DNA from 2 places in the Lactobacillus sp. JM1 genome. Region 2 is predicted to be linked to the other one. Evidence: predicted binding sites of a transcription regulator. Region 2 holds the regulator's gene; the other holds the start of a gene.
The links. Region 2 encodes HrcA, which represses chaperone genes, less so after heat shock. Its sites were predicted from a motif close to TTAGCACTCNNNNNNNNNGAGTGCTAA; they were not measured.

Region 1 (8,126 bases), 610 kb from region 2:
CTGGAGCAGAGCCAATTAACTTAGATACTGAATATTGTTCCATATATTCACTCATGTCAAAACGAATCATCGCATCTTCAGTACCAAAGATTTGTTTAGCTAATTGCTTAGCTAACTCTGTTTTACCAACGCCAGTTGGTCCTACAAAAAGGAATGAGCCAATTGGACGACCGGACTTGTTAAAACCAACACGGTTACGACGAATTGCGCGAGCAACAGTTTCAACAGCTTTATTTTGACCAATTACATTATCTTTAAGATCGGTTGATAAGTTCTTTAATTGAGTTTCTTCCTGTTTTTGTAGGTCGCCAACAGGAATATTAGTTTTTTCTTCAACAATCTTATTCATGATCTTTTCGGTAATCTGAGGTGTGTGATCTGGATCTACTTTTTGATCTTTTAATTTTTCATATTTTTCAATTTGATCGCGATAGTATGCTGCTTTTTCATAGTCTTCATTCTTCAAGGCTTCTTGCTTTAAGTTTTCAGCTGCATCTAATCTTTCTTTGATTTTTTCGCTATCGACATAAGGAATGGTAAGGTTCATTCTTGAACCAGCTTCGTCTAGAAGGTCAATGGCTTTATCAGGTAAGAAACGATCTTGAATGTAACGAGATGAAAGGACAACGGCAGCTTGAATTGCTTCATCAGTATAATGAACATGGTGATAATCTTCGTAGCGTTTACGAATACCTTGTAAAATTTTAACTGTTTCTTCAGTAGTTGGTTCTTTAACTTCAACTGGTTGAAACCTACGTGCTAAAGCAGAATCTTTCTCAATGTTTCGATATTCTTTGATGGTAGTTGCACCAATTAGTTGGAAATCTCCACGAGCTAAGGCTGGTTTGATAATATTGCCAGCGTCCATACCACCTTCAGCGTTACCCGCACCGACTAATTCATGAATTTCATCGATAAATAAAATGATATTGTCATTTTGTTCAAGTTCTTTAATTAGTTGCTGCATTCTTTGTTCAAATTGACCACGAATGCCGGTACCTTGAACCATCGAAACCATATTTAGTGAAATAATACGCTTATCTTGTAGCTTAGCAGGAACGGATCCGTCGACAATTTGTTGTGCTAGTCCTTCAACAACGGCTGTTTTACCAACGCCGGCTTCTCCAATAAGAACTGGATTGTTTTTGGTACGTCTGTTTAAGATCTCAATAACTCTAGCAATTTCTTTATCACGTCCAATAACTGGATCAATTTTTCCTTTCTTTGCTAGATCAGTTAAGTCAGTTCCATATTGGTCTAATAATGATTTTTGACCACCGTTATTACCACCGCGACGGCCACCACCCATTTGCATTCGTGGATCCCGTTCTTGAGAGTTATTTTGTTCGTTATTACTATTGTTTAAGGCGTTTAATAAATCATCAAAATCGCCAAAAAAAGCATTGTTATTATTCATACTATTAATTTGTCCTTGTTGATTTTTTAATTCTTGATAACATTGTTGGCATAATGATATTTCACGATCTTGCCCATTAACATTTGTATAAAGATGAATTGAGGCAGGACGTTCATGACAGTTATCGCATAGCATTAATATTTCCGCCTTTCTTATAATATACAGGCTATATTGTTATTTTAGCACTCTTGATACTCAAGTGCTAACTTGGTAATATCATAGTACGGATACTTACTAATTGCAAGTAGTTAGATTAGATTTTTGCTGAATAATTGCTACAATAGGTGAAGAATTAATTTTTTACTAGACTAACAAAATTTAAGGAGTGAAATTTATAAGATATGGATTATAAAAAAATACTAGATCAAATCGTGAGTGGCGAACTAAAAGAATATAGAGTTAGTCCTAAAGATGCCTTTCAATTTCAATTGGCACTTAGAAGCTATGGTAAAAGGCAAAGTATAACTGGAATTGCTCAACGTGGTGGGGATATAATCTACACCTTATCTGATAATGAAAATTAAGCAACTTATAATGTAAACATTTACATTTGTGTTGTTTTCATTTAAAAAACATGATAACCTAATAAACGAGTGGGTATAAAACTCCCGATTATTTTTGATTTTAAAGGAGATAATTTAAAATGGAAAAACGCGAATTTCATATTGTTGCTGAAACTGGTATTCATGCTCGTCCAGCTACTTTGTTGGTACAAGCAGCATCTAAGTTTAATTCAGATATTAACTTGGAATACAACGGTAAATCAGTAAACTTGAAGTCAATTATGGGTGTTATGTCTTTAGGTGTTGGCCAAGGTGCAGATGTAACTATTACTGCTGATGGTGACGATGCTAAAGAAGCAATCGAAGCTATTGCTGACACTATGAAAAAGGAAGGTTTAGCTGAATAATGTCGAAAACTTTAAAGGGAATTGCTGCCAGTGATGGTATTGCAGTTGCACCAGCCTACCTTTTGGTAGAACCTGACCTTTCGTTTTCTAAAACCTCAGTTAGCGATGTTGATGCTGAAGTAGCTCGTTTTAAAAAAGTTGTTGAAGAATCAACTAAAGAACTGGAAAAAGTTCGTGATAAGGCTAAGGAAAGTTTAGGAGCAGAAGAAGCACAAGTTTTTGATGCTCACCTTCTCTTCTTAAGTGACCCAGAATTTACTGGTGCCATTGAAACAGAAATCAAAGATCAAAAAGTTAATGCTGAAGCTGCATTAGATGAAACTGCTCAAAAGTTTATTACCATCTTTGAAGGCATGACTGATAATGCATATATGCAAGAACGTGCAGCTGACGTACGTGATGTTTCAAAACGTATTATGGCACACCTTCTTGGTAAGAAATTACCAGATCCTGCAGCTATTGACCATGAAGTTGTTGTTGTGGCTTATGATTTAACACCAAGTGATACAGCTCAACTTAACAAAAAGTATGTTAAGGGATTTGTAACTGATATTGGTGGTAGAACTGCTCACTCAGCAATCATGGCTCGTTCATTAGAAATTCCAGCTGTTGTAGGTACTGAAAGCATTACTAAAGACGTTAAAGATGGTGATATGCTTATTGCTGACGGTTTAGATGGTGATGCTATTGTTAACCCAACTGATGCTCAAGTTGAAGAGTACACCAAGAAAGGTGAAGCCTTTGCTAAGCAAAAGGAAGAATGGAAGAAGTTAAAGAATGAACCATCTGTAACTGCAGATAATAAGAAGTTTATTATTGCCGCTAACATTGGTACTCCTAATGATATGAAGGGTGTAAAAGAAAACGGTGCTGAAGCAATTGGTTTGTACAGAACTGAATTCTTATACATGAATTCAAAAGACTTCCCATCTGAAGAAGCTCAATTCGATGCTTATAAGGAAGTTATCGAAGATATGGATGGTAAGCAAACTATCATTAGAACTTGTGATATCGGTGGTGACAAGCACTTAGATTATTGGGATCTTCCAGAAGAAATGAACCCATTCCTAGGTGTTCGTGCTATTCGTCTTTCAATGCAATACAAGGATATCTTTAGAACTCAATTAAGAGCTTTACTTCGTGCTTCTGCATATGGTCCATTAGGAATTATGTTCCCAATGATTGGTACTTTGGCAGAATTACGTGAAGCTAAACAAATTTTAGCTGAAGAAAAAGATAAACTTGTTAAAGAAGGCGTTAAGGTCGGTGACGACCTACAAGTTGGTATGATGATCGAAGTTCCAGCTGCTGCAGTGTTAGCTGACCAATTTGCTAAAGAAGTTGATTTCTTCTCAATTGGAACTAACGATTTAATCCAATATACTATGGCTGCCGATCGTGGTAACGATAATGTTTCTTATCTTTACCAACCATATAACCCATCTGTTTTACGTTTGATTAAGCACACTATTGATGGTGCTCATGAAAACGGTATTTGGTGTGGTATGTGTGGTGAAGCTGCTGGTGATGATATCATGTTCCCAATTCTTTTATCAATGGGACTTGATGAATATTCGATGAGTGCAACTTCAATCTTACGTATCAGAAGTTTGATGAAGAAGATCAATACTGAAGATATTAAAGAATTAGCTAATAAAGCTTGTTTTGTTTCAGAAACTGCCGATGAAAACAAGAAGTTAGTTGAAGAAACTATGAAGAAGCTTAACATTAATGATTAATAGAAAAAGAGTACGTAAGTACTCTTTTTTCTTTCAAAACTTCACACAAACTTCATTATTTACTGATAAAGTAATATTTGTAAGCTAATAAGAAGAAATCTAATTACAACTTACAAAAAACAAGTATTTGTGATATAATAATAATTGTAAGTGAAACAGTAGTTATTTTTCTACACGCAAAGGAGTGTGGAGTTAAGTGTTAAATTTATATACATCACCAAGTTGTACGTCATGTCGTAAGGCAAAAGCATGGTTAAAAGAACACGATATTCCTTTTAAGGAAAGAAACATTTTTGCTAATCCATTGAACAAAGAAGAAATCATGCAAATTTTACGTATGACTGAAAATGGAACGGAAGAAATAATTTCTACTCGTTCTCGTACTTTCCAAAATTTAAAAATCAATTTAGATGACTTATCAATTGATCAATTAATTGATCTTGTTGAAAAAAATCCAAGTTTATTAAGACGTCCAATCATTATGGATGACAGACGTTTGCAAGTAGGATATAACGAAGATGAAATTAGAAGATTTCTTCCTCGAAAGGTTCGTCGTTTAGAGCTTGAAGAAATCCAAGCAATGACAGCTGATCTTTAATTAAAAATTGTAAAAACGTTAGCCTTTTTAAGCTAGCGTTTTTGTATGAGCAAGAAAATAGGTTACAATGTATTAAGGACAAGAGACTTCGAGGTGATAACAAGTGGAAGTACACAGAATAAGTGAGAACACCATTCGTGTAACAATGGATGCAGATGAACTTAAAGAGCGCGGAATAACAATGCTCGATTTATTAGGAAATAAAAGTCAAATTCAACATTTCTTCTATCAAATTTTAAGTGAAGTCGATACAGATCATACTTTTGCTAAAGGCGATCCAGTTACTTTTCAAGTTATGCCAAGTAGTTCTGGATTAGAGTTACTAATTTCTAAAGTACTTGATAGTGATGAAGATGTCGGTGATAACCCTAACGATCAATTACGTGATCTGTTAAAGGGATTAGGCGCCGGATCGGATAATGATGATCGTAAAACAAAAATTAATAATCAAGATAAATTAATTAGTGATAATCGCCGAGTCTTTAAGATTGATAGTATTGATTTAGTTGCCGCCTTAGCGGATGCATTAAAAGTTGATGGCTTAGCATCTAGTTTATATACTTACCATCATGAATATTATTTAGATTTAGCCTACTTAGATGACAATTATGTTGAATTAAAGCCTGAAGATACGTGGGTAATTGCTAATGAATATGGAAATGGAATGACAGAAAAGCAATTCCAAAAAATAAAGAAAAATGCAAAGTGTTTGATTAGGCAAGACGCGTTAGGAAATCTAAGACAATATTTTGATTAAAAAATAAAGGAGATGAAAAAAATCATCTCCTTTTTGCGTATATAATAATGGGCGATAAAATGTATGCTGCTATTTTAAATCAAAAATTAGTCTTAGCAATTAATGAAGCAGAACAAGTTAGTAAGGGATTAAAAAAGTTGAATCAAGAATCTTATCTTTGTCCATCTTGTCGGCATCGAATGATTCTGATTTTATCGGAAGAAAAAAAGCCATTTTTTAAACATTTTTATCAGGTAAAGGGAACAGGGGAAAAGGAAGAGCATTTACAGGCAAAACAGTTATTGTGCACTGCGTTAAAAGTAAATGGACTTCGAGCAGATATTGAAGTTCCACTTTTAGATCAACAATTGAGAGCAGATGTATTAGTAGAAAATAGATTATCTTTTGAAGTGCAATGCGCACCCTTGAGTGGGGCAGAATTTGCGCATCGCCATGCCTTATATAAAAAATTGCAGATTAAAGATATTTGGATTGTCGGGAAAAGGCATTATTTGAAAAATAAAATTAATCGTTCTCAAAAAATCTTTTTAAGATACAGTACACAATGGCAATGGTATTATTTAGAAATTAATCCATTTAGTTGTGTGATTACATTAAAATATAATATTTTAATGGCAGCACTTAGTTCTGAACTAAGTTATGAGATTAAAACTTTTTCATTAGATGAAAGAGGCGTGGCAAGCTTGTTTACTTTCATTCCATCTACTAGAAAAAATAAAATAAGCTATATTCAAGATCAAAAAATATATCTACAAAAGCAAATTAATCAAAAAAGTAGACTGGGACTGAAAATTGCTTCGTTATTATATCAGTTACATTATTCTGTGGCAGATATTCCAGATGAACTCTTCTTAAAATTACGAGAGCCGAAGGAAAAAAGTCCAATAATAATTTTTCTACAAAAAAAGCTAGCTGACTTAAAAGCCAGTTAGCTCAATAAATTATAATAAGCGTAAACTATTATCACTACTAGTTTGTCTATCCCCAGTGATTGCTGACTCAATTTCTTCTCGATTTGCACAACCTTCAATCATCATTCCTGAGTCTCCACGGTCATTATCATAATTAAAAATAATCGTAGTTGGAGTAGTTACAACATTCAAGTCATCGGCAAGTTTTAAGTCTTTATCCATTGAAAGCTTGATGTAATTCGATTCTCGATTCTTTTTGAAGCTCTTAATCGAAACATCTAGTGAGCTCAAAATTTCATTAATAAGCTCTGATGAGTAAATTTTGCCCATATCATTAATAGCATGTTGCAATTTAATGATATATTGTCTAGCCTTTTTATTACCTACTATTAATTTTAGGGTGTGATAATCTTTGGTTGTATTATAAGCACTTTGACTAAAAGTGTTAAAAATTTCGACATTACTTGATGAAAGATGTCTCGCTCTGATATCGTTACGAATTGTGTTCATGGTAGTCATGGGAATAAAGTGGTAAGAAATATTTTGTTTATAACCACTGACTGCAGCAATTATTTCCTGTTCATTTTGATAACAGTTAATTCCAATCGGATTAACAAAGAAAAATATTTCAAACATTTTGCTATTTCCTCCGTCCAAGTTCATGAATACTGTATCAGAAAATGAACGAAATGGAAAAAAATTTGTTTTATTTTTTGTGTTCCCAAGCACGTTTTACTTTACTTTGGTTAGTATTTTCCTTGTTAGCTTTGAAATCAAACTGCTTTTCTAATTCAGCAAGTACTTTTTTTATAGTTGCTGGATCATCATTTTCAATTTCTAATTCAAAGTCATAATAGCCATCTGGAAATTCTGTTAAATCAAGAGTTAATTCACAATTTTCTGGTCCAACGGCTAATATTCTTCGTGTTTGACTCCAAGAAATTAATTTTAAAGAGTGAATGGATTCTTTAGAATAATGTTTTTGTAAATAATTACCAACATCACCGCCAAATAAGAAAAAAGTACCTTCATATGCACTTTGAGCCATTTGCTCGGCTTGGGCTACTGACAAAAGATCATTAATTTCTACTCTTTCACTATATTTTTTTTCTTTAGGTTTGGTTTCCTTAACCTTAATAGTTTGTTCAGCGTGATCAACTAGAATTCTAATTCTTAAACTGGCATCACTATTTTTTAAGTCAAAATCAGGTGTATCAAAGTAGTAGTTCTTTTGAATAAAATCTGATTTAGCGGTAAATGCATCACGCATTTTTTCGTAGGTATCTTTATCTAGGAGTGTTTTTGATTCAATTTCTAAATTTTTACTCATAATTTTATCCTTTCACTAGTTAATGTTATCCCTCTCTATGGTAGAATAATTTTGTTTGAAACGGAAAGGATTTATACATGAAAGATTGGGATTTATTTTTATGGCCTTATCAACAGGCTGTATCTGAATTAAAAGTTAAATTTCGATCACTTAGACAAAGTTTTTTAAACAAGGGTGAGCATTCGCCGATTGAATTCGTGGTCGGACGCGTAAAAACCGTCGATTCAATTAAAGAAAAAATGACGCGGCGAGTTATTGCTCCTGATGTCATTGAGAACGATATGCAAGATATAGCTGGCATTCGAATTATGTGTCAATTTGTGGATGATATTTATCGAGTAGTTGACCTAATTCACCAGCGTCAAGATATGCAGGTAATTGAAGAAAGGGACTATATTCAAAACGCAAAACCATCTGGATACCGTTCTTACCATATGGTAATTGAATATTCTGTTTTTTTACCT
Region 2 (8,126 bases):
AGCACCTTGAGCACCACCGTTTTGTTGGTAAAGTTTAACAGCTAAATCTTGAGCAGCCTTTGATAAAGCTTCCTTCTTTTCTTTCATTTCATCCAAGTTGTTATCTTTTTGAGCTTTCTTCAAAGCATCCAAAGCATCTTGAACATTCTTGGTTTCAGCTTCAGGAACTTTACCCTTAGTTTCTTTCAAAGTCTTTTCAGTAGTAAAGATTAATTGATCTACTTCATTACGTAAATCAACTTCTTCCTTACGCTTCTTATCTTCTTCAGCATGCTCTTCAGCATCTTTTTGCATCTTCTTAATTTCTTCGTCTGATAGACCAGAAGAACTCTTAATGGTAATCTTTTGTTCCTTACCAGTACCCATATCCTTAGCAGAAACATTTACAATACCATTCTTGTCGATATCGAAAGTAACTTGAATTTGTGGAACACCACGTGGTGCTGGTGGAATATCAGTTAATTCAAAACGTCCTAAAGTCTTATCATCTGCTGCCATTGGACGTTCACCTTGAAGAACGTGAACATCAACAGCTGGTTGATTATCTGCTGCAGTTGAGAAGATTTGGCTCTTTGAAGTTGGGATAGTAGTGTTTCTATCAATTAACTTAGTGAAGACACCACCCATAGTTTCAATACCAAGTGATAATGGAGTGACATCAAGTAAAACGATATCCTTAACATCACCAGAAATAACACCACCTTGAATTGCTGCACCTAAAGCAACAGCTTCATCAGGGTTAATTGAGTGATCAGGTTCTTTTCCAGCCCATTCCTTAACAGCTTTTTGAACTGCAGGAATACGAGTTGAACCACCATTCAAAATAACTTTGTCAATATCACTTACGCTCAAGCCAGCATCACTTAATGCATTGTCAAAAGCAATCTTAGTCTTTTGAACTAAGTCATCAGTTAATTCATCAAACTTAGCACGAGTTAAATCAGCTTCAAGGTGAAGAGGACCAGCTTCTCCAGCAGAAATGAATGGAAGTGAAATGTGAGTTGATGAAACGCCAGATAAGTCTTTCTTAGCCTTTTCAGCAGCATCCTTTAAACGTTGTAATGCCATCTTATCATTAGATAAGTCAACACCATTTTCTTCCTTAAAGTTTTGGATTAACCAATCCATAATTCTCTTATCGAAGTCATCACCACCAAGGTGAGTATCACCATTAGTTGATAATACTTGGAAGACACCATCACCTAGTTGCAAGATGGAAACATCAAAAGTCCCACCACCAAGGTCATATACTAAAACTTTTTCATCATTTTCATCTTTATCAAGACCATATGCTAAAGCAGAAGCTGTTGGTTCGTTGATAATTCTTTGAACATTTAAACCAGCAATCTTTCCGGCATCTTTAGTAGCTTGACGTTGTGCGTCATTGAAATAAGCAGGAACAGTGATAACTGCATCAGTTACCTTTTCACCTAAGTAATCTTCAGAAAACTTTTTAATGTATTGCAAAATAAAGGCTGAAATTTCTTGTGGAGTATATTCCTTGTCGCCAACCTTAACCTTGTAACCTTCTTCACCCATATGGCTCTTAATTGAAACAATAGTGTTAGGGTTAGTAATAGCTTGACGCTTAGCAACTTCCCCAACTTGAATTTCACCATTCTTAAAGGCAACTACAGAAGGAGTCGTACGGTTACCTTCTGGGTTAGTAATAATCTTAGGTTCTTTTCCTTCAAGTACGGCAACAGCTGAGTTAGTCGTACCTAAGTCAATACCAATAACTTTTGACATATATGTAACTTCCTTTCTTATTGAGCCACTACAACCATTGCTGGTCTTAATGTTCTATCTTTATATTGATATCCTTTTTGTAAAACTTTAACTACGTGATCCTTTTGATCATCATTTTCTGCTGCAACAGTTTGAACAGCTTGATGTAGTGCAGGGTCAAAAGTTTCACCTTCGGCTTTGATTTCAGTGATTCCTTGATCTTTCATTGATTTAACTAATGAGTCAAGTGTCATCTGAACACCCTTTTGGAGTTGCTTAGCTGCCTCATCATCTGCTTTAACAGCTAACGCGCGTTCTAAGTTATCCATTGCTGGCAAAACTTCTTTAGCGAGGCTTTGAGATTCATATTTAATCAATTGCGCACGCTCTTTTGCATAACGTGCTTGCATATTCTGAATCTCAGCTTCACTACGTAGATATTTATCTTCAAGATCCTTATTCTTAGCTCTCAATTCAGCGATTTCTTTTTCATAATCTTTTGCTGGATTTTCCTTAACTTCCTCTTTCGGAGTTACTTTTGGATCTTTCTTTGGTGCCTTATCTGGGGTCACCTCGTCTTTTAAATCTTTTTCATGCGGAAACTCTTCTTTACTCACAGCTAACCTCCTTACTTAAATCTACCATAATAATCTAACAATTTCTTTGCTAGTTCATTCCTAAAATACTCGAGTAATCCGATCATCTGCGAGTATGGCATGTTAGTTGGTCCAAGTAATGCTATTGTTCCTTTACCATATTTACCAACGCTATATTGTGCAGTCAACAAACTATAATCTTCAAGTAGATCTGATTGTAATTCAGAACCTAACTTAACTTGAACTTTCGACTTTGAATCATTCTTAATTTCATCTTTAGGATTAAAACCAATCAAGCTTGAAATAGCATCATTTTGATCAATTAATTTGTAGAGAGATTTAACTTTAGCTAAATCATCACTTTCATAATTACTCAAAAGATTAATCTGACCATCCACATACATTTGCTCACTAGCAGCATCCTTAATAACATCTTGAAGCAAATCCAAAATTTCAGTTGCTGATCCACCAGCAACTAGATGGTCTGCAATTCTCTTAAGTAACACTTCATTAACTGAACTAAGTGGCTTTCCAACTAATTGATCATTAATTAGTCGAACTGCTTTTTCAATCTCTTCCCCATTTGTATGATGAGGTAACGTGTAGATTTGATTCTTTACATTACCGTCATCCGTAACTAATATTGCCATCACTTGATGGCTTGAAAGGGGAACGATCCTAAAACCAGTTACTTTAACCGAGCGAGTTTCAGGACCCGCTGCAAAAGCAGTGTAGTTAGTTAAATCAGACAGAATTTTTGCAGCTTCTTGTACGATTTCATTAACTTGTTGAAAGGGTTGGTCTAATTGATAAATAATTCGATTATAGACGGATGCTGGTATTTTTACGGGATTAATCAAATGATCTAAGTAATACCGATAACCAGCAGTTGAAGGAATTCTACCACTTGAAGAATGAGTCTTCTCAAGTAGTCCCTTTTCTTCGAGTGCCGCCATTTCATTTCGAACTGTAGCACTTGAAACCTTGACAGGCAGTTGATTCATCACGGTCTTAGAACCTACTGGCTCATGAGACTGAGTAAAGTCCATAATAATAGTCTTTAAAATAAGTTCTTGCCGTTCAGTCAACATTTTCTCGCCCCCATCATTAGCACTCTTCTTCCTCTTGTGCTAACAATTAATATGATACCATAACTTAGCAATTGTGCAAGCAGAGTGCTAATTAAATTTGTTTTTTATAAAAAAAGGTAAGCAACAAGTGCTTACCTTAATCATTTAATTGGTAGTCTAATTACAGTTTTACGCCTTTCAGTCTTAGTTCTCCTTGGATCACTTAAATATATTTCATGATGATAGCGTGGATTTTGAATATCTATCTGATAATTTTCTTTTTTTACAAATCGATGTATCTCTTCAATTGTCGCTGGCTCATCATCATAACTACCAATGTGCATTACCTGAGCGCAAAGTCCTTCATCATAAGTAAAGAATTTAACTTGAGAAAAATCTTGCTTTTTCTTCTCAGTAGCTGTCTTAACTGCCCAATTAAATTCTTTTTCTGTAACAAAATCAGGCAGTCGAATCATCGATATCCAGGCGAAGTTCTCCTTGTGAGCATAATCAATTTTTTGCTTATCTTTTGACCACCATAGTCCTTCAAGTGGTGGCACTACATAATCAAAATATCCTGGAATTTTATGCTCATTTTTTTTGCTCATCTTGATAGTATAGGCAAGCCCATAAAGTAATTCTAACGCCTTGTGATAAGTCCCATCTTCCTGATTAGGATCTCCACTTCCTGAAACTGCGATGTAATTCATTTTAGGAATCTTAATAATTTCAGGTTGCTTTTTTGGATGATACAAATTTTTATATTCTTTTTTATAATCAAATGCCATTTTTATTCTTTCTATACAATCTGCTAGTCATCTACCTTTAATTTTATCCGTTTACTTGCTACTTGACTAATAAAATACTCATCATGCTCAACTAAAAGCATCGCTGGTTTGACCTTCTTTAAAACATCAATTAATTGATCTTGGTTAAACACATCTAGGTAATTTGCTGGCTCATCCCACAGATAAAGGTCAGCCTCTTCAACTAATGACTTAGCAATGGCCACTCTTTTTTGCTGCCCCATGCTCATTTCTTCAATTCTCGTCTCAAAACTTGTTCTAGGAAAACCCATTTTTCTAAGCATATTAAGCATTTTCTCATAAGACAAATGTTCCTTTTGAACAAATTCTGCCAAAGTGCCTGAATATTCTACAAAATTTTGTGGTAAATAGGAAATTTTTAAACCATTAGTTAAACTTAAAATTCCTTGATAAGTTACATCTATATTTTTATTTAAAACACTTTTCAAAAAAGTAGATTTTCCCGATCCATTTTTTCCTTCAAGGGAAACAATTCCTCGTTTTTTAACAATTAAATTTAGGTCTTTAAATAACTTTTTATCTTGAACTTTCAAATCTAAATGCCGAGTTTCTAATAAAGTCGAGTGATAGTTTGGTTGAAAATTCATCTCTAATTCTGGCACAGATTCAACATTCCTTATTAAACCTTTTCTATCTTGGATATCTTTATTCATCCTTCTTTCAATATTTTTTGATCTTTTCATTATCTTAGCAGCCTTATGACCAAAAAATCCCTTATTAATATCTGCATGAATTTCATTCTTATGTGCACTAGCTTTTTTATTATTTTCTGATTGAAGTGAATATCCTTTAATACGTTGTCTACTTGCATTTAAAGTTTTAATTTGACCACGGAGTTTTTCATTTTTCTCCTGGTTAAACTTATCACGCTTCTCTTTAGTATCTTCATAGCTTGCATAATTTCCCTGATATAAATGAATCTCTGTATTTTCAATTGCAAGAACATGATTAGTTACCTGATTTAAAAAATCTCGATCACGACTCACAACAATATAACCTTGCGAATGTTTTTGCAAATATCTAACCACTTGTTTTCGCGACTCTTCATCTAAATGATTCGTTGGTTCGTCAATTAATGGAAAAGCATCCTTATTAATAAAAGATAGAGCTAATAATATCTTAGTTTGCTCCCCTCCACTTAAAGTATTAAAAGGTTGCCAAATAAGATTAGCGTCTACTTGCATTAAATTCAATTCACGTTCAAGTTCCCACCGGTCAAATTGAACTTGTTCTTCTAAAGCATAGAGAGTTAATTGTTCTTCATTTTCTACATAAAGAGGAAAGTAATTAAATTCAAGGTTAGCTTTGATGGCTCCTGTTCCTTGCAATTTTCCACGTAACAGATTCAAGAATGTTGTCTTTCCTCTACCATTTCTGCCTACAAGTCCTAATTGCCAACTACTATCCAAATCTAAATTTAAATTATTAAAAATATTTTCACTACTGTCGGAATATTTAAAAGAAAGGTTTGAAATCTTAATATTGCTCATATAATCACCTCACGAAAAAAGCCTACACTTTTGACAAGTGCAGACTTTCTCCTTATTAAGCAAAAAAGAAGATATTCCATCTACGTTCAATCTTGTCAAAAGTGCACAGTTGTCCCCTCTAAAAGAGAAAATAATTATTAAAATTCAACTATGCTATTTTGCAAGATTAAAAACGCAATGGCGTAACCTTCTTTCAATATTAGATTTCAATTGATAAAGACATTTTATCACATTAATTATAAAAAGATAGATCTAAATAATTATTTTTCTAAATCATAGAAATATTGCTTTATATTTCGTTTATCTTGGTCTAGTTGACGTGATAATTCTTCAATTCCAGAAAATTTTTTATTTGAACGTATAAACTTGTACCACGCTAAAGTTAATGGTTCACCATATGCTTCCTCATCGAAATTAAAAATATTCGTTTCAATTGTTAAACCGTGGTTTGTTTTAAAAGTTTCGTTGTAACCAACACTAGTCATAGCATCATGCCATTTTCCATTTATTTTAGCCCTGGTTGCATAAACTCCCTCAGCTGGTAAAACTTTAGCATCAGAAATATCAAGATTAGCAGTCGGGAAGCCTATTTTATGTCCTCTTCTAAACCCATGAACAATAATACCTGAAGTTTCATATGGTTGTCCTAGTAAGGCAGCCGCTAATTCAACATTTCCACCTTGGATTGCCTTTCTAATGTAGGTGGAACCAACTTTAATTTTATCAATAGATTGTCTAGGCTCCACTACAATTTGAAACCTACCTCGCGCAAACTTGGGAAGATTTTCTACATTAGCAATATCTTTTGGACCATAAGTATAATCAAAACCTACCACAACTGTATCTGCTTTAAGTTTCATAATTACTTGATCTACAAAATCCTGCGGTTTAAGCTGACTAAATTCTTTAGTAAATTTAATAATCACTAAATAATCTACTCCCAGCTTTTCCATTTTTTGTTCTTTTTCATGGGCCGTTTCTAAATAAACAAATTTATGATCATTTTTGTATATCTCTTTAGGATGCTTATCAAAAGTCATCACCATTAATGGCAACTTCTTCTCCTCGGCTATTAATTTTGCATCTTTAATAAGTTTCTGATGACCAATATGCACCCCATCAAAAAAACCTAACGTTAAGATTACCTTTTGATTTGTAATAGGTGCAGAGATCGGATAATCTAAGGTTATTACTTTCATTTTTTACTCTCGCTATTCATTTTTTAAAAGCATCATCTCAGGGCGATAGATTTTTCCTTGTCGCTGATAAATAGCTTTTATATGACCATTATAAACCAAAGCGACCTTAGCATAACTGGTATTTAAATTGATACTTGCACCGTTTGAGACCCGCTTAAATTGATCCGGCGAAAGTTGAAGTTGAGGTAATTCAGCAAAAAAACTATCAATTGGCTGAAGCCATTTTTCAGGAGTATCTACTTCTGCTTCAATTGTTTCTAAATCTACAGCTTGATTTAAGTCATAGCCTGAACTACTAGTTCGGGTAAGACTAGTCATTACAGCAGGAACACCTAATTTTTCACCCAGATCATTTACTAATGACCTGACATAGGTTCCTTTAGAGCAACGAATTGCAAAATCAAAGCTTTCCGTTTTTTCCAGTGGATCGTACTCAGGATCTTTTGTTAATTCATAACTATAAACATTGACTTTTCTCTTGGGACGTTCAACTGGAATATTTTCTCGAGCATATTCATAAAGTCTTTTACCATTTACTCTTACAGCTGAATAAATTGGAGGGACCTGTTCAAGCTTCCCTGTTAACTGTTTCATTCCAGCAATAATCTCACTTTTTGTAAATGGTGTAATTATTTTTTCTTCAGCAATAGTTTTACCATCTAAATCATAGCTATCAGTTGACCGTCCAAACATTCCACTTCCAATATAAGATTTGGGCTTTTCATGCATCAGTTCGATCAATTTCGTGGCTTGTCCAATAGCAATTGGTAATACGCCATTTACTTCAGGATCAAGCGTGCCAGCATGTCCAATTTTTCTAATTTGAAGTATCTTTCTTAACTTATAAACACAATCACTGCTTGTTACCCCACGTGGCTTATTTACTACTACAATTCCATTCAGCATATCTTAATCTCCAAAATAAAAGACGCCTTTCGGCGCCTTTTTACTTATTCTTATTTTCACGTTCTTGATCTTGCTTCTTTACTTGGTTAATTAAATTATCAATTTTTGAACCATAAGCAACAGAAGTATCACGTTTAAAAATCAACTCAGGAACTTTATAAACAGTCAAGGTTTGACCAAGCAAGTGACGCATCATTCCTTTTGCTTTATCAAGTCCTTCAGCTACTTCTTTTTCCTTTGCTGGGTCTTCTGTTAACAAGCTGTAGTAAATAGTTGCATATGACAAATCATTTGTGCATTCTACAGCTGT

Region 1: the regulator HrcA is predicted to act here: its motif matches at 1,597-1,623, upstream of F3I00_RS07145 (ATP-dependent Clp protease ATP-binding subunit).

What each region holds. Positions count from the first base shown of each region.
Region 1 is NZ_CP044412.1:1,390,286-1,398,411, reverse strand. It holds gene F3I00_RS07145 (ATP-dependent Clp protease ATP-binding subunit) at 1-1,552, opposite strand, end outside; gene F3I00_RS07140 (hypothetical protein) at 1,759-1,941, shown strand; gene F3I00_RS07135 (phosphocarrier protein HPr) at 2,061-2,327, shown strand; gene ptsP (phosphoenolpyruvate--protein phosphotransferase) at 2,327-4,066, shown strand; gene spxA (transcriptional regulator SpxA) at 4,263-4,664, shown strand; gene F3I00_RS07120 (adaptor protein MecA) at 4,768-5,421, shown strand; gene F3I00_RS07115 (competence protein CoiA) at 5,481-6,353, shown strand; gene F3I00_RS07110 (DsbA family protein) at 6,363-6,968, opposite strand; gene F3I00_RS07105 (CYTH domain-containing protein) at 7,039-7,662, opposite strand; gene F3I00_RS07100 (GTP pyrophosphokinase family protein) at 7,740-8,126, shown strand, end outside.
Region 2 is NZ_CP044412.1:785,091-793,216, reverse strand. It holds gene dnaK (molecular chaperone DnaK) at 1-1,749, opposite strand, end outside; gene grpE (nucleotide exchange factor GrpE) at 1,767-2,345, opposite strand; gene hrcA (heat-inducible transcriptional repressor HrcA) at 2,357-3,415, opposite strand; gene F3I00_RS04005 (GyrI-like domain-containing protein) at 3,556-4,182, opposite strand; gene abc-f (ribosomal protection-like ABC-F family protein) at 4,206-5,711, opposite strand; gene ribF (riboflavin biosynthesis protein RibF) at 5,972-6,910, opposite strand; gene truB (tRNA pseudouridine(55) synthase TruB) at 6,923-7,816, opposite strand; gene F3I00_RS03985 (ribosome-binding factor A) at 7,857-8,126, opposite strand, start outside.